Linked DNA regions of Methylorubrum populi. The protein of the gene in region 1 binds, or shares a complex with, the protein of each later gene. Links are inferred from orthologs where the notes say so. Each region holds a gene or a part of one and is shown in the gene's direction. Other genes may lie near its edges.

Region 1 (5,536 bases):
GTGGGCCTCGATCGCCTTCGACAGGGTGAGAGTCAGCCGCGTGGTGCCGTCCCGGGTCGCGGTCTCGGCGGCGATCGCCACCGCCGCGCCGCCGAATTGCGGGCCGGCGGGGCCGTCCTGAGCCGGTACGGGCCCGGCGGCCAGGAGCGTGCCGGCCGCGAGCGCGAGGGCGGCGACGGTGCGAAGAAGTCCGGTGCGGGGCAGGCGGGTGCTGTGCGGCATCGGTCGGCCAAGGTTCCGGGGAGCCTCCGATACGGGATACGGCCGAGATGGTTAACCGTTCCTCACCCCGCCGGCCGCAATCCTGGGAACGCTGTTGTGCAAGAGCGACACCACCTGTGGCTGTGGGCTCCTGCCCTTCCCTCAGGATGAGAGGGGCGTTTGGGATGTCCGGCGCTCGGGCGACTCTCGCTCCGCCCCCTCGCCCTCGGGGGTCTCCCAGGCCCGTCGCCAGACCGCATGCGCTTCGGAGCCCTCCGGGTGCGGGTTGGCGCTGGCCGGGTCGCCCCGGTAGCGGGCCTCGCGCCCGTCCCTGGCCACCGAGGCGAGTGATTGTTCCGAAGCCGACACCGCGAAGCCCTCCCCTGCCGCCCGGCGGTGCCGGCGGCGTTCGCCTGCTTCAAGCCCGCAGGGCGACATCCGGTTCACGAAGACGGCAGGAACGACGCCGCGCGCCTGTAACGAAGTGTCGAGCGCCATCATACGGAACCCTTGCAATTCTCCCGCGACACTCTGTAATGATATCGACCCCATTCCCGGGTTGGCGCTTCGGCGGCCCCCGGGCGCGCCCGGGGCATGTCGGCGCCCACCTCGCTCGAATTGGCAGCGTCAGTCGGCGCCTCCCGGCATCCGGGCGGGTGTCACGGTATTCGCGGCCTCCCGATTATTCCGGGGCGGTCGCGCCCATGAAATCTGTACGGGCCGCTCAACCGGCCCACCATCTTCGCGAGGCCGGATCAGGATGGGAGGACGCACAGCATCGGTTGCCGCTGCTCGTGCCGAAGGCGCGCGGTTTTCGCGTCGCCTCGCCCCTTCCGTCGCCCCGGCCCTGTTCAACCCCCAGCGCGCCGATGCCCGGCGCCAGAAGGCGGTTGACGGCAATCCCCTCCCCGCACCATCCGCGGCCTCGGCGACGAGGCCGGCGCGAGCCCTGTTCCCACCGGCCGCAGGGCCGGGGGAGGCCCCGCCGGGACCGCGCGGCTCACGCGTGAGGAGAACGACGTCGGCCGCCATGTCGAAAGTTCGTCATGGCCAACAACAAGATGCTCATCGACGCGACGCATCCGGAGGAGACCCGGGTCGTCACCGTGCAAGGCTCACGGGTCGAGGAATTTGATTTCGAGGCGGCCAACCGCCGCCCTCTGAGGGGCAATATCTATCTCGCCAAGGTGACCCGCGTGGAGCCCTCGCTCCAGGCGGCCTTCGTTGAGTACGGCGGCAACCGCCACGGCTTCCTCGCCTTCAACGAGATCCATCCCGACTATTACCAGATCCCGATGGCCGACCGCCTCGCGCTGATCGAGGCCGAGGCGCGCGAGGAGGAGGAGCACCGCGAGCGCGAGGAGCGCCGCCCGCCGCGCGGCCGCCGCTCGCGCGGACGCCGGGCCGAGGCCCGCGGCTCGCGCCACGACGACACGGTGAAGTCGCAGGAGGCGGTCGCGGAAACCGTCTCCGAGAACGACGCGATCCCCGGCGAGGGCCAGGCCGCCGACGCGCCGGCGCCGGAGGCGATCGAGGCGGTGCGCGCCGCCCTCGTCGAGGAGCGGCCCCTGGGCGACGAACCCGCCGAGTCCAACCCCGAATCCAGCGCCGAGCCGGCCGCGGACGGCGCCTCCGCCCCGGTCGAGACCGGCGGCGACGCCTCCGCGAGCCTGCCCGAAGCGGCGCTGGCCCCCGGCGCGCCCGAGGGCGACGCGGCGGCCGAGCCTGCCGCCGAATCCGCCGAGGCTGCCGCCACGCAGACCGCCACGGTCGAGCCGTCCGATATCGCCGCGATCTCCGAGGCCCCCAATCCGCCGGTCGAGGCCGCGGATTCCGCGGAGGCTGCCGAGACCGTCGAGCCGCAGCCCGTCGCCGCCTCCGCGCCGGTCTCCGAGACCGTGGAGACGGACGAGGACGAGGATTCCGACGACGAGTCCGATGAGGATGAGGACGAGGAAGACGACGAGGACTCGGATGACGACGAGTCCGACGACGACGATGACGATGCGGACGACGAGGAAGAGGACGAGGAATCCGAGGACGGCGAGGCGCGGGTCGCGCAGGTCGGCGGCGCGGGCGATGCGCTCGCCGAGATCCCCGAGCGCCCGCGCGCCTATCGCCGCCACTACAAGATCCAGGAGGTGATCAAGCGCCGCCAGATCATCCTCGTCCAGGTCGTCAAGGAGGAGCGCGGCACCAAGGGCGCGGCGCTCACCACCTACCTGTCGCTCGCCGGCCGCTACTCGGTGCTGATGCCGAATACCGGTCGCGGCGGCGGCATCTCCCGCAAGATCACCTCGGCCGCCGACCGCAAGCGCCTGAAGGAGGTCGTGGCCGATCTCGACGTGCCGGAGGGGATGGGGATCATCCTGCGCACGGCCGGCGCCTCGCGCACCAAGCCCGAGATCAAGCGCGACTTCGAGTACCTGATGCGCCTGTGGGAGAGCGTGCGCGAGCTGACGCTGTCCTCAACCGCCCCGGCGCTGGTCTACGAGGAGGGCTCGCTGATCAAGCGGGCGATCCGCGACCTCTACAACAAGGATCTCGACGAGGTTCTGGTCTCCGGCGAGGATGCCTACCGCGAGGCCAAGGACTTCATGCGGATGCTGATGCCCGGCCAGTCGAAGGTGGTGAAGCCCTACCGCGACCCGACGCCGATCTTCGCCCGCTACGGCGTCGAGCAGCAGCTCGACGCGATGTTCTCGACCCACGTGGCGCTCCGCTCCGGCGGCTACCTCGTCATCAACCCGACCGAGGCGCTGGTCTCGATCGACGTGAACTCGGGCCGCGCGACCCGCGAGCACGACATCGAGGACACCGCGCTCAAGACGAACCTTGAGGCGGCGGAAGAGGTCGCCCGGCAGGTGCGCCTGCGCGACCTGGCCGGCCTCGTCGTGATCGACTTCATCGACATGGAGGAAAAGCGCAACAACCGGGCGGTCGAGAAGCGGCTCAACGAGGCGCTCAAGAACGACCGGGCGCGCATCCAGGTCGGGCGGATCTCGCCCTTCGGCCTGCTGGAGATGAGCCGCCAGCGCATCCGCACCGGCGTGCTCGAATCCTCCTCGATCCCCTGCGCCCATTGCGGCGGCTCGGGCTTCGTTCGGGCGACCTCCTCGGTGGCCCTGCACATCCTGCGCTCGATCGAGGAGGCGCTGCTCAAGTCGTCGAGCCACAACCTCGTGCTGCGCACCCGCACCGAGGTGGCGCTCTACATCCTCAACCAGAAGCGGGCGCATCTCTACGACCTGGAGCAGCGCTTCCAGGTGGCGATCACCATCTCCGCCGACGAGCGGCTGACGGCGACCTCGGCCTTCCAGCTCGAACGCGGCGAGCCGGCGGTGAAGCAGATCGGCCCGGCCACGGGCGTGCGCGCGGTCGCGATCTCGCCGGTCTACGAGGCCGAGGAGTTCGAGGACGAACTGGTCGAGAGCCTGGAGGGCGAAGAGTCCGAGACGGCGTCCGAGACGGCGTCCGAGAGCTCGGCGGAGACCGACGCGGAGGGCACCGCCGAAGGATCCGAGGAGGGCGGCGGACGCCGCCGCCGCCGCCGGCGCCGTCGCGGCGGGCGCTCCTCCGGTGAGGGCGAGGCCCGCGCGCGGAACGAGAGCGGCGACGAGAGCGGCGACGAGAACGGGATCGACTCTGAGGACGGCGTCGAGGACGGCGAGGATGCGCCCGAGGCCGGGAGCGAGGTCGCCGAGGCCGTCGAAGCTGGGGCCGAGCGTGATGAGACCGCGTCCGAGGCTGCCGAGGCCGGCGACGACGCCGAGGGCAATGGACGCCGCCGCCGTCGCGGGCGCCGGGGCGGCCGCGGGCGCGGCCGGACCGAGGCGCGCAACGACCGCTCGGACACGGACCCGGATTCCGAGCAGGCTTCCGAGGCGAACGAGATCCCGTCCGAAGCGCATCCCGAGGAAACCGCCTCCGACGCACTTCCGGTCGGTCCCGAGGAGCCGGTCAGCGACGCCGACGTGAGCACCGTCTCGCTCGCCGCCGAGAACGGCAGCGCCGCCGAGCGGCCCCCGGTCGCCCCGGCACCGGAAGCCGAGCCGATCCGCGCGGAGGCCGTCGCCGAGGCCGCGACCGAGGCGGCCGCTCCGGAGCCCGCGCCGGAACCCGTCGCGGTGGTGCTGACGCCGCCGGATCCGAACCGCCCGAAGCGGGCCGGCTGGTGGTCGCGCACCAAGGCGGCGCTCACGGGAGAGTGAGAAGGCTCGCGAGACTTCCGGTCACCGGCCGCCCCGATTCGGGCGCGCGACGGCGGAGCGGGTGTCTCGCGAGCATCGCCGAGGCGGTCACGGACTGGGCCGAAGCGCGAACTGAGAAATCAATCCCGCTCTGGCCGCCCCCTCCGGATGGCGGATCCAGATCCTGCCCGGGGGCCGCGTCGGCGAGATCCGGCGTGGCAGCGCCGTAGGGAAGCGGTTCATCGAACAATGCCCGCGATCGGCTCGTCGGCTCGGTTGCGGGGCCGGCGTCGGGCTACCCTTCGGCCGCTGGGGCTCCCCTCGGCCCGATGCTGTATCGGGTGGAGCGACGGTGACGCCTCGGGTCCAAACTCAACCCGCTCAACCGTGCGGAGGGCTGCCTTCGAGCCTTTGCAGACCCTAGGAAGGTCTGCTTTCCGGCCGCATAGTGGGCCTGAGAGTACGATTGGAACAGGTGGCTTTCTGCCTGTCGGCTTCCGAGCGAGAGTGAGAGCGAGAGGAAGCGGACGATGCGGTCGCGCCCGCTCGCTCTCTTATACGAGAAATAGAAATGTCGGCTTGAGGGCTGCCTGGTGCATCAGAGGCCTGCGACCGGAACGGGCTGTGGTCTCATCCAAGATGCCGACGGCCGCTGGAATTTTGGCCAGCAGGCATTCGCATTCGTGATCTGAGATGTCGGAAAGTTCCGTATGTCGCGTGCGGGCTGAAAATTTAAGAGGCATTTTTGTAAGGATCGACACGACTTCCCGGCCAACTATTCTAATCTCAAAAACGAAATGAGGCCTCGGCTTTTGCCCTGTGCGACGGCTTGGCAACCATCGATTTCGCGTTCCCTCAGCACGCCCTGATGGACCAAATGCGCGCGATCAGGGGCACAAAAATCCGACGATTTCCGGTCGTGTTCAACGATGCTGTTCGCGAAAGACATCACGCATCCACTCAAACTCGCATTGCCCGTACTCTGGACGATCGATCGGATTATTATTTTGTAGAGACGCTGGGTCGTTAGTGCGATTTGCGCGGCCGTTGGTGGTTTCGAGTAACGCGATGCAATTCGAGTAGTTGAGATAATCTGTAGTGGGCTGGTTTCGCCGTCAATTCCAAATGTAGATGCAAATAGATAA
Region 2 (4,693 bases), 880 kb from region 1 along the record:
TCCGTGCGCGCCGTCGCCGAGGCTTGAAGCAGGCATCGCGTCGGACGAGACCGGACCAGGATTGCAACCTGGGCGGCAATGAGACAGGTTCCGCCGCATCGCAGCAATCGCGGGGGAATCATGCCTGTCATCGCAGCCGTCGTCGGAGCGGTCATGACGGGGTTGATGTACTACTTCATCTACGGAAACGGGATGGAACAGCTCGACCGTTTCCTCGGTGACCGGCGCAATGCGAAGCTGAGGGCGCGCAGCGAAACCGCCTTCCGCGCCGCGCCGCTGCGCGCGATTCGCGACCCTGCCGATGCCGCCGGCGTCCTGATGATCCTGGTCGCGCTCGCTCGCGGCACCCCGACGCCGGAGCAGGAAGCGGTCATCGAGGCGGAGATGCGCAAAGTCACCGCCCCCGATGACGATCACGGCACGCGCATGGCCTATATCCGGCACGCCGCCGCCCAGGCCTCCGACGCCGACACCGCGGTCGACCATCTCGCCCCGCTCCTGCGCGAAAAGCTCGATGCGTCCGAGCGCGACGATCTCGAACGGATGCTGGAGGCGGTGGCCGTCGTCCATGGCGGCCCGATCGACGCGCAGGAGAAGCTGATCGCCCGCACCGTGCGCGTCCTGGCCGAGCCGCTGTGACGGCAGACGCGGCGATCAGCCCCGGCCGCGATAGGGCGCGACGCCCTGGTCCGGGAGCCAGACCGCTTTCGGCGGCTCGCCCGTCTGCCAGAACACATCGATCGGAATGCCGCCGCGGGGATACCAGTAGCCGCCGATGCGCAGCCAGCGCGGTTCGAGCAAGGTGGCGAGCCGCCGCCCGATCCCGACGGTGCAATCCTCGTGGAATGCGCCGTGATTGCGGAAGGCCCCGAGGTAGAGCTTCAGCGACTTCGACTCCACGAGCCAGCGGTCCGGCACGTAGTCGATGACGAGTGTTGCGAAATCCGGCTGACCCGTCACCGGGCAGAGCGATGTGAATTCCGGTGCGGTGAAGCGGGCGAGATAGTCGGTATCGGCATGCGGGTTCGGCACGCGGTCGAGTTGCGCGTCTTCCGGCGAGGTCGGGAGCGACGTCTGCCGTCCGAGTTGCTTGGCATGAGTCTCGATCGAATCCATCGATGCCCTATACGCGGCCCGCGCACGCCCGCCTATGGCAGGCCGTGAATGCCAGGGTTTCCATCGGATCGGCGGTGCGAGCCCGATAAAATTCGCTGCATCGCGCCGATTTTGTCGAAACAGCCCGGCCCCGAGCACCCGCCGGGAGCTTGCCGACGTCCCGAGGTTGGCGGATAAGCCCGCGACGCAGAGCGTCGCAGGACGCGCGGGCCTCGAAGGAATCCGCGAGACGGCCCCGCCGCGACGCGCCGCCAAGGAGCGCCCATGACCGCGATCACCAATATCGCCGCCCGCGAGATTCTCGACAGCCGCGGCAACCCGACCGTCGAAGTCGATGTCCTGTTGGAGGATGGGTCCTTCGGTCGCGCCGCGGTCCCCTCCGGCGCCTCCACCGGCGCGCACGAGGCGGTCGAGCTGCGCGACGGCGACAAGGGTCGCTACAACGGCAAGGGCGTGCTCAAGGCCGTCGATGCGGTGCAGACCGAGATTCTCGACGCGATCGGCGGAATGGATGCCGAGGATCAGGTCGCGGTCGACGAGGCGATGATCGCCCTCGACGGTACGCCGAACAAGGCCCGCCTTGGCGCCAACGCCATTCTCGGCGTCTCGCTCGCCGTGGCGAAGGCCGCGGCCGAGACCGCCGGCCTGCCGCTCTACCGCTACGTCGGCGGCGTGCAGGGCCGGGTGCTGCCGGTGCCGATGATGAACATCGTCAACGGCGGGGCGCACGCCGACAACCCGATCGACTTCCAGGAATTCATGGTGATGCCGGTCGGCGCCACCTCGCTGTCCGACGCGGTGCGGATGGGCGCGGAGATCTTCCACACCCTCAAGAGCGCCCTGAAGAAGGCCGGCCACAACACCAATGTCGGCGACGAGGGCGGCTTCGCCCCGAACCTGCCGTCGGCCGAGGCCGCCCTCGACTTCGTCATGGAATCGATCAATGCCGCCGGCTTCAAGCCCGGCAGCGACGTGGTGCTGGCGCTCGACTGCGCCGCGACCGAGTTCTTCAAGGACGGCGCCTACCACTACGAGGGCGAGGGCCAGACCCGCTCGATCGAGGCCCAGGTCGAATACCTCGCCAAGCTGACCGCGGCCTACCCGATCCTCTCCATCGAGGACGGCATGTCCGAGGACGATTGGGAGGGCTGGAAGCTCCTCACCGACCGGATCGGCAACCGGGTGCAGCTCGTCGGCGACGACCTGTTCGTCACCAATGTCGAGCGTCTCGCCCGCGGCATCGAGTCCGGCACCGGCAACTCGATCCTCGTGAAGGTCAATCAGATCGGCTCGCTCACCGAGACGCTCGCCGCCGTCGATATGGCTCAACGTGCCGGCTACACCGCGGTGATGTCGCACCGCTCCGGCGAGACCGAGGATTCGACGATCGCCGACCTTGCCGTCGCGACGAATTGCGGGCAGATCAAGACCGGCTCGCTCGCCCGCTCGGACAGACTGGCCAAGTACAACCAGCTCATCCGCATCGAGGAAGGCCTCGGTGCCCAGGCTCTCTACGCCGGCCGCAGCGCGATCCGTCAGCTCGCCGGACGCTGAACCGTCCCGCAATCGGGTATGAGATCGAGGGCGCGCCCGACCGGTCCGGTCGGACGCGCCTTTTCGCAAGCTCGGACCCGGCCGTGATGGTGGCGGATGGAAACCCTTTCTTCACCCTGTTCGGGCGAAGCTTTCACCCGCCATGGTCATCCGTCGCCGCGTCCGCGCCATCGTCGTTCCCGCCGTCCTGTGGACGGTCTCCGCCCTCGTGGTCGGCTACTTCGTGCATCAGGCCGAGAGCGGCAGCCGCGGCCTGGAGGCCAAGCGGGTTCTGAAGGTCGAAGCCTATGGACTGACCCAGGAGTTGAACGCGGCGAAAGCGGAGCGGGCCACCTGGGAGCACAGAGTGTCCCTGCTGCGAAGCGAGCAGATCGACCGCGACCTTTTGGAAGAACGAGCGCGCGTTGTCCTCGGGCGGGTTCACGCAAACGACCTTGTGATTATCGGTCCGTGAATTTTATTTCCGCGGTGTTCAACTCGTAAAAGTTTCATTTGCACTGTCTTCGCAGCCAGACCCTTGCTGCAATCGTAGCGGTAACAGCACTTGATGGCTGTCAGCACGCCCCTCGATTTCCGCAAATCGCTGCCCTAGAACCCCTGCCAACAGAGCGTGATGTTGGGAGGACGCGATGGCTGCGGGCAGCGAGGCGGGGAAACCTGCGGCGGGAACGGACGCGCCGCAACATCAGCCGGCTCCGAATATTCCCCAGTTCACGAAGGACGAAGATCTTCACGCCTATCGCGAGATGCTGTTGATCCGCCGCTTCGAGGAGAAGGCGGGACAGCTCTACGGCATGGGCCTGATCGGCGGCTTCTGCCATCTCTATATCGGCCAGGAAGCGGTCGTCGTCGGCATGCAGATGGCCGGCGAGGACGGTGACCAGAACATCACCGGCTACCGCGATCACGGTCACATGCTCGCCTGCGGCATGGATCCGAAGGGCGTGATGGCCGAGCTGACCGGGCGCCGCGGAGGCTATTCCCGCGGCAAGGGCGGCTCGATGCACATGTTCAGCCGCGAGAAGCAGTTCTTCGGCGGCCACGGCATCGTCGGTGCGCAGGTCGCGCTCGGCACCGGCCTCGCCTTCGCCGACGCCTACCTCAAGAACGGCAAGGTCAGCTTCACCTATATGGGCGACGGCGCGGCCAACCAGGGTCAGGTCTACGAGAGCTTCAACATGGCGGCTCTGTGGAAGCTGCCGGTGGTCTACGTGATCGAGAACAACCGCTACGCCATGGGCACCTCGGTGGCCCGCGCCTCGGCGCAGACGGACTTCTCGAAGCGCGGTCTCTCCTTCGGCATTCCCGGCGAGCAGGTCGACGGCATGGACGTGCGCACGGTCCGCGAGGCCGCGGCACGTGCGATCAACCACGCCCGCTCGGGCGAGGGCCCCTACATCCTCGAGATGCAGACCTACCGTTATCGCGGCCATTCGATGTCCGATCCGGCCAAGTACCGGTCGAAGGACGAAGTCTCGAAGATGCGCGACGAACACGATCCGATCGAGATGGTGCGCAAGCGCCTGCTCGAGGCGCACGGCGTACCCGAGGCCGACCTGAAGGGCATCGACGCCAAGGTCCGCGAGATCGTCAACGAATCCGCCGACTTCGCGACGCACGATCCGGAGCCCGATCCCTCGGAGCTCTGGACCGACATCCTCCTCGAAGCCCGCGCCTGAACGTGTCCCCGACACGCCTCCGGCCGGTTGGGCCGGAGGTTGGCGAGGCCTTCGCAAAAACACGCCCGACCGTCGACGCACCCGGATCGATAGAGCAGCGCAAATGGCGACCGACATCCTGATGCCCGCCCTCTCTCCGACCATGGAGGAGGGAAAGCTCGCCAAATGGCTGAAGAAGGAGGGCGATCCGGTCAAGGCGGGCGATGTCCTGGTCGAGATCGAGACCGATAAGGCCACCATGGAAGTCGAGGCGATCGACGAGGGCATCCTCGCCAAGATCCTCGTCGCGGACGGGACCGAGAACGTCGCCGTCAACACGCCGATCGCCATCATCGCCGAAGAGG
Region 3 (4,796 bases), 460 kb from region 1 along the record:
ACATAGGCGAAGAACACGACGCCGGCCCCGCGGAAGATGCCGCTCCAGCCGAAGGCGCCGAACGCGCCCTCGTTCGGCGGCACCAGCGGGTGCCAGAGTTCGGGCCGCAGATGCGCGGCGCCGAGGCCGAGGAAGGCGAGGATGATCGCCACCTTGAGCAGCACCAGCACGGTGTTGGTGCGGGCGGCCCCCCGGTTGTCGCGCATCAGCAGCGCGGTGAGCACCAGCACCACGAGGGCCGCCGGCAAGTCGACGAAGCCGCCCTCCCCCGGCGCCGCGGCGAGCGCGGCCGGCAACCGCAGGCCCATATCGGCGAGCAGGCTCTGCGCGTAGCCCGACCAGCCGACGGCGATGGTCGCCGCGGCCATGGCGAATTCGAGCACCAGATCCCAGCCGATGATCCAGGCCGGCAGCGCGCCCAGCGTCGCGTAGGTGTAGGAATAGGTCGAGCCGGCCACGGGGATCATCGCGGCGAGTTCGGCGTAGCAGAGCGCCACCAGCCCGCTCGCCACCGCCCCGAGCACGAAGGAGAGCATCAGCCCCGGCCCGGCGAAATTGGCCGCCGCCGTGCCGGTGAGCACGAAGATCCCCGCCCCGACCGTCGCTCCGACGCCGATGCAGACGAGGCTGAAGGCGGAGAGATTCCTGGCCAGGGTCGGACCGCTCGGATCGGCCTCGTCGGCGACGAGGGCGGCGATGGGCTTGCGGGCGCCGAGGGCGGGAAGGGGCATGAAGTCTCGCATGGCTGAGGCGGTTGCATCCGGCAACGCGAAATCCGCGCCGGGCGTGAGGCCGTGTGAAGCCGATATCGCCCGGGCGGGCAGCACTGGCACTTCCCGCAATTTCGTGTATGGTCCGCGCCGCCTCGACCCGGTCACCGGGCGGGGCTTGTGCCGCTTGCGGCTGACCGTGCTGGACGACATCCCGGCACCGGCCCGACCGCAAGTTTCTCAAAGGCGCCCTTCCCCTCCCGTGGGCGGCGCCTCCGACCCAAACCTCATCTGAAAGGCCTGCGATGTCGATCACGGCAGAGCGCAAGACCGCGCTCATCAAGGAATACGCCAAGGGCAACAAGGACACCGGCTCGCCGGAGGTCCAGATCGCCATCCTCACCGAGCGGATCACCAACCTGACCGCCCACTTCAAGACCCACGGCAAGGACAACCACTCCCGCCGCGGCCTCCTGAAGCTGGTGTCGCAGCGCCGCTCGCTGCTCGACTACCTGAAGCGCAAGGAAGAGGCGCGCTACCGCACCCTCATCGAGCGCCTCGGCATCCGCCGCTAAGGCTATCCGCGCGGTCCCTCGGGACCGCGTTTTCACACGTGCTCTCAGCCGAAGCGGACACCGGTTCGGCGCCAAGTTCGGCGCCAAGAGAGCACGGCACACCAAGAGGGACTGTCCGGGCATGGGGCCCGGCCGGTCCGCCCCGGGCGGCTTGAAGGCAAAGGGCGCCAGGGCAGGATCGCGAGACGCTTCCGTTCAACGATGAAGCGTCTCGCCGTCTTGCCTCTGGCGGCGCCGGGCTCGCCCGACCCGCATGTTCGAAGGCAGAAGACACACATGTTCGACGTACAACGTGAAGAGCTGATCTGGGGCGACCGCAAGCTCGTCCTCGAGACCGGCAAGACCGCCCGCCAGGCGGACGGCGCCGTGGTCGCCACCTACGGCGAGACCACCGTGCTCGCGACCGTGGTCGCGGCCAAGGAGCCCAAGGCCGGCATCGACTTCATGCCGCTCACCGTGAACTACCAGGAGCGCGCCTACGCCGCCGGCCGCATTCCGGGCGGCTACTTCAAGCGCGAGGGCCGTCCCTCCGAGAAGGAGACCCTGGTCTCCCGCCTGATCGACCGGCCGATCCGCCCGCTCTTCGTCGAGGGCTGGCGCAACGACACCCAGGTCGTCGTCACCGTCCTCTCCCACGACCTCGAGAACGATCCCGACATCGTCTCGATGGTGGCGGCCTCCGCCGCGCTGACCCTGTCCGGCGTGCCGTTCATGGGCCCGATCGGCGCCGCCCGCGTCGGCTACCTCAACGGCGGCTACAAGCTGAACCCGCTGGTGACCGAGATCGCCGAGTCCACCCTCGACCTCGTCGTCGCCGGCACCCAGGACGCCGTGCTGATGGTCGAGTCCGAGGCCAAGGAGCTCTCCGAGGACGTGATGCTCGGGGCCGTGATGTTCGGCCACAAGCACTTCCAGCCGGTCATCGAGGCGATCATCCGTCTCGCCGAGAAGGCCGCCAAGGAGCCGCGCGACTTCTCCCCGCCGGAGAACGCCGACGTCGAGAAGGCCGTCCTCGACATCTGCGAGGCGGAGCTGCGCGACGCCTACAAGAAGACCGTCAAGCAGGAGCGCTATGCCGCCGTCGATGCCGTGAAGGCGAAGGTGGTCGCCGCCCTCTGCCCGGCCGAGGGCGAGCAGAAGTTCTCGCCTGAGAAGGTCAAGGCCGCCTTCAAGGAGGCCCAGTCGAAGGTGGTCCGCTGGAACATCCTCGACACCGGAAGCCGGATCGATGGTCGTGACGTGAAGACGGTCCGTCCGATCGTCTCGGAAGTCGGCGTGCTTCCCCGCGCCCACGGCTCCTCGCTGTTCACCCGCGGCGAGACCCAGGCGCTGGTCGTCGCCACGCTCGGCACCGGCGAGGACGAGCAGTTCATCGACGCGCTGGAGGGGACCTACAAGGAGCGGTTCCTGCTCCACTACAACTTCCCTCCCTACTCCGTCGGTGAGACCGGCCGCATGGGTTCGCCCGGCCGCCGCGAGATCGGCCACGGCAAGCTCGCCTGGCGCGCGATCCGGCCCGTTCTGCCGCCGGCCCACGAGTTCCCGTACACGATCCGCGTGGTCTCCGAGATCACCGAGTCGAACGGCTCCTCCTCCATGGCCTCCGTCTGCGGCGGCTCGCTGTCGCTGATGGATGCGGGCGTGCCCCTGCGCCGTCCGGTGGCCGGCATCGCCATGGGCCTCATCCTCGAAGGCGAGCGTTTCGCGGTGCTCTCCGACATCCTCGGCGACGAGGATCACCTCGGCGACATGGACTTCAAGGTGGCCGGCACGGACGAGGGCATCACCTCGCTCCAGATGGACATCAAGATCGCCGGCATCACCGAGGAGATCATGCGCGTCGCCCTCGCCCAGGCGAAGGACGGCCGCGCCCACATCCTCGGCGAGATGGCCCAGGCCCTGACCGCGGCCCGTCCGGAGCTCGGCGAGTACGCGCCGCGCATCGAGACGATGCAGATCCCCACCGACAAGATCCGCGACGTGATCGGCACCGGCGGCAAGATCATCCGCGAGATCGTCGAGAAGACCGGCGCCAAGATCAACATCGAGGATACCGGCGTCGTGAAGATCGCCTCCTCCGACGGCAAGGCGATCAAGGCGGCCTATAACTGGATCCGCTCCATCGTCGCCGAGCCCGAGGCCGGCACGATCTACGACGGCACGATCGTCAAGATCATGGAGTTCGGCGCCTTCGTGAACTTCTTCGGCGCCAAGGACGGCCTCGTCCACATCTCGGAGCTCGCCCCGCAGCGCGTCGCCAAGGTCGGCGACGTCGTGAAGGAGGGCCAGAAGGTCAAGGTGAAGTTCCTCGGCGCCGACGAGCGCGGCAAGATCCGCCTGTCGATGAAGGTCGTCGATCAGGAGACCGGCGAGGACATCACCGAGAAGCTCAAGGCCGAGCGCGCGGAGCGCGGCGAGCCGGAGCGCGAGGAGCGCAGCGACCGGGGTGATCGCGGCGACCGCGGCCCCCGCCGCGACCGCGGCGAGCGCCGCCGGGAATCGGCGGGCGAGTAAGCCCTCCCTCACCGTCCCATCGAGTGCTTGAAGAGCGCGGTCCCTCCGGGGGCCGCGCTCTTTGCTATTGGCCGGTCGGTTCGGAGCACTCCGGCCGCGCGAACGATCTCTCGCCCGTCATCCGGTTTATGACGCCGGTCGCTTCTCCGTCATCGCGAGGCGAAGCCGTGGCAATCCAGTGCGCGACATCTGCGAAAAGGTCGCGCCCTGGATCGCTTCGGCTTCGCCTCGCGATGACGGCGTTTGGTAAAACCCGAGGCGATCAACCGAAAACGGTATCATCCGCCTCAGTGAATTGCGCAACGGCACAGGCCCAATTGCCTAATTTCCATAAGATATCGGCAGATCCGGAATAGTTCGTATTTCGCGAAACCGGCCCGGATTATGGCCAAGCCTTCCCCGTCTATTCTAATAAAATAAGGGGGAAGACTTATGAAGAACGCTCGCAAGAGCCGTGCTTTGCTGCGGCCGTTGTTGCTGAGCTCCGTCGCTTCAGCCAGCATCGCGGCGGCTTTAATCCATCCAGCCCAAGCACAAGTCACCGAAATCAACACCGGCCTGCCGACAGCTCAAGCGCTCCATCCGCTCGCCGCGTCCCCCTCGGTCGGTGGCGTCACCCTCGACATGATCAGCGTGGCCGGCTCGGGGCTCGGGCGCGGCCTCGTCGTCGACAGTTCCGGCTCCCAGGCGGGCTACGTCGCCCGGCGCCTGCGCTCCTCCACCAAGACCGACACGCCGCTGATCGACACGCCGCAGGCGATCTCGGTGGTGACGGAGGCGCAGATCCGCGACCAGAACGTCCAGTCGATCGGCGAGGCGCTGCGCTACGTGCCCGGCGTCGCCATCGCCCAGGGCGAGGGCCACCGCGACGAACTCCTGATCCGCGGCCAGCGCACGACCGCCGACTTCTTCGTCAACGGCATCCGCGACGACGCGCGCTACTACCGCGACCTCTACAACACCCAGCGCATCGAGGTGCTGAAAGGCCCCAACGCGA

What was found.
Region 2: the proteins of MPPM_RS19520 (region 1) and eno are in contact, whole or in part, in a solved structure (PDB 2FYM), measured with the Escherichia coli proteins. The link is inferred for Methylorubrum populi from one-to-one orthologs.
Region 3: the proteins of MPPM_RS19520 (region 1) and pnp are in contact, whole or in part, in a cryo-EM structure (PDB 9QH0), measured with the Escherichia coli proteins. The link is inferred for Methylorubrum populi from one-to-one orthologs.

The regions. Positions count from the first base shown.
Region 1 is NZ_AP014809.1:4,202,113-4,207,648, reverse strand. The notes cover bases 866-4,612. They hold MPPM_RS19520 (ribonuclease E/G), read left to right. Parts: upstream 866-1,247; coding sequence 1,248-4,412; downstream 4,413-4,612. Also shown: MPPM_RS19530 (N-acetylmuramoyl-L-alanine amidase), read right to left, coding at 1-222; MPPM_RS28990 (hypothetical protein), read right to left, coding at 364-702; MPPM_RS28085 (hypothetical protein), read right to left, coding at 5,167-5,536. UniProt on the Escherichia coli protein: Endoribonuclease that plays a central role in RNA processing and decay. Required for the maturation of 5S and 16S rRNAs and the majority of tRNAs. Also involved in the degradation of most mRNAs.
Region 2 is NZ_AP014809.1:3,323,618-3,328,310, forward strand. The notes cover bases 622-3,525. They hold eno (phosphopyruvate hydratase), read left to right. Parts: upstream 622-1,380; coding sequence 1,381-2,670; downstream 2,671-3,525. Other genes in these bases: MPPM_RS15240 (hypothetical protein), read left to right, coding at 622-639; queF (preQ(1) synthase), read right to left, coding at 655-1,116; MPPM_RS15255 (FtsB family cell division protein), read left to right, coding at 2,813-3,124; pdhA (pyruvate dehydrogenase (acetyl-transferring) E1 component subunit alpha), read left to right, coding at 3,300-3,525. Also shown: more of MPPM_RS15240, read left to right, coding at 121-621; more of pdhA, read left to right, coding at 3,526-4,349; MPPM_RS15265 (pyruvate dehydrogenase complex E1 component subunit beta), read left to right, coding at 4,453-4,693. UniProt on the Escherichia coli protein: Catalyzes the reversible conversion of 2-phosphoglycerate (2-PG) into phosphoenolpyruvate (PEP). It is essential for the degradation of carbohydrates via glycolysis.
Region 3 is NZ_AP014809.1:4,663,244-4,668,039, reverse strand. The notes cover bases 1,174-4,180. They hold pnp (polyribonucleotide nucleotidyltransferase), read left to right. Parts: upstream 1,174-1,561; coding sequence 1,562-3,799; downstream 3,800-4,180. Other genes in these bases: rpsO (30S ribosomal protein S15), read left to right, coding at 1,174-1,285. Also shown: MPPM_RS21590 (amino acid permease), read right to left, coding at 1-731; more of rpsO, read left to right, coding at 1,016-1,173; MPPM_RS21575 (TonB-dependent receptor), read left to right, coding at 4,232-4,796. UniProt on the Escherichia coli protein: Involved in mRNA degradation. Catalyzes the phosphorolysis of single-stranded polyribonucleotides processively in the 3'- to 5'-direction. Also involved, along with RNase II, in tRNA processing.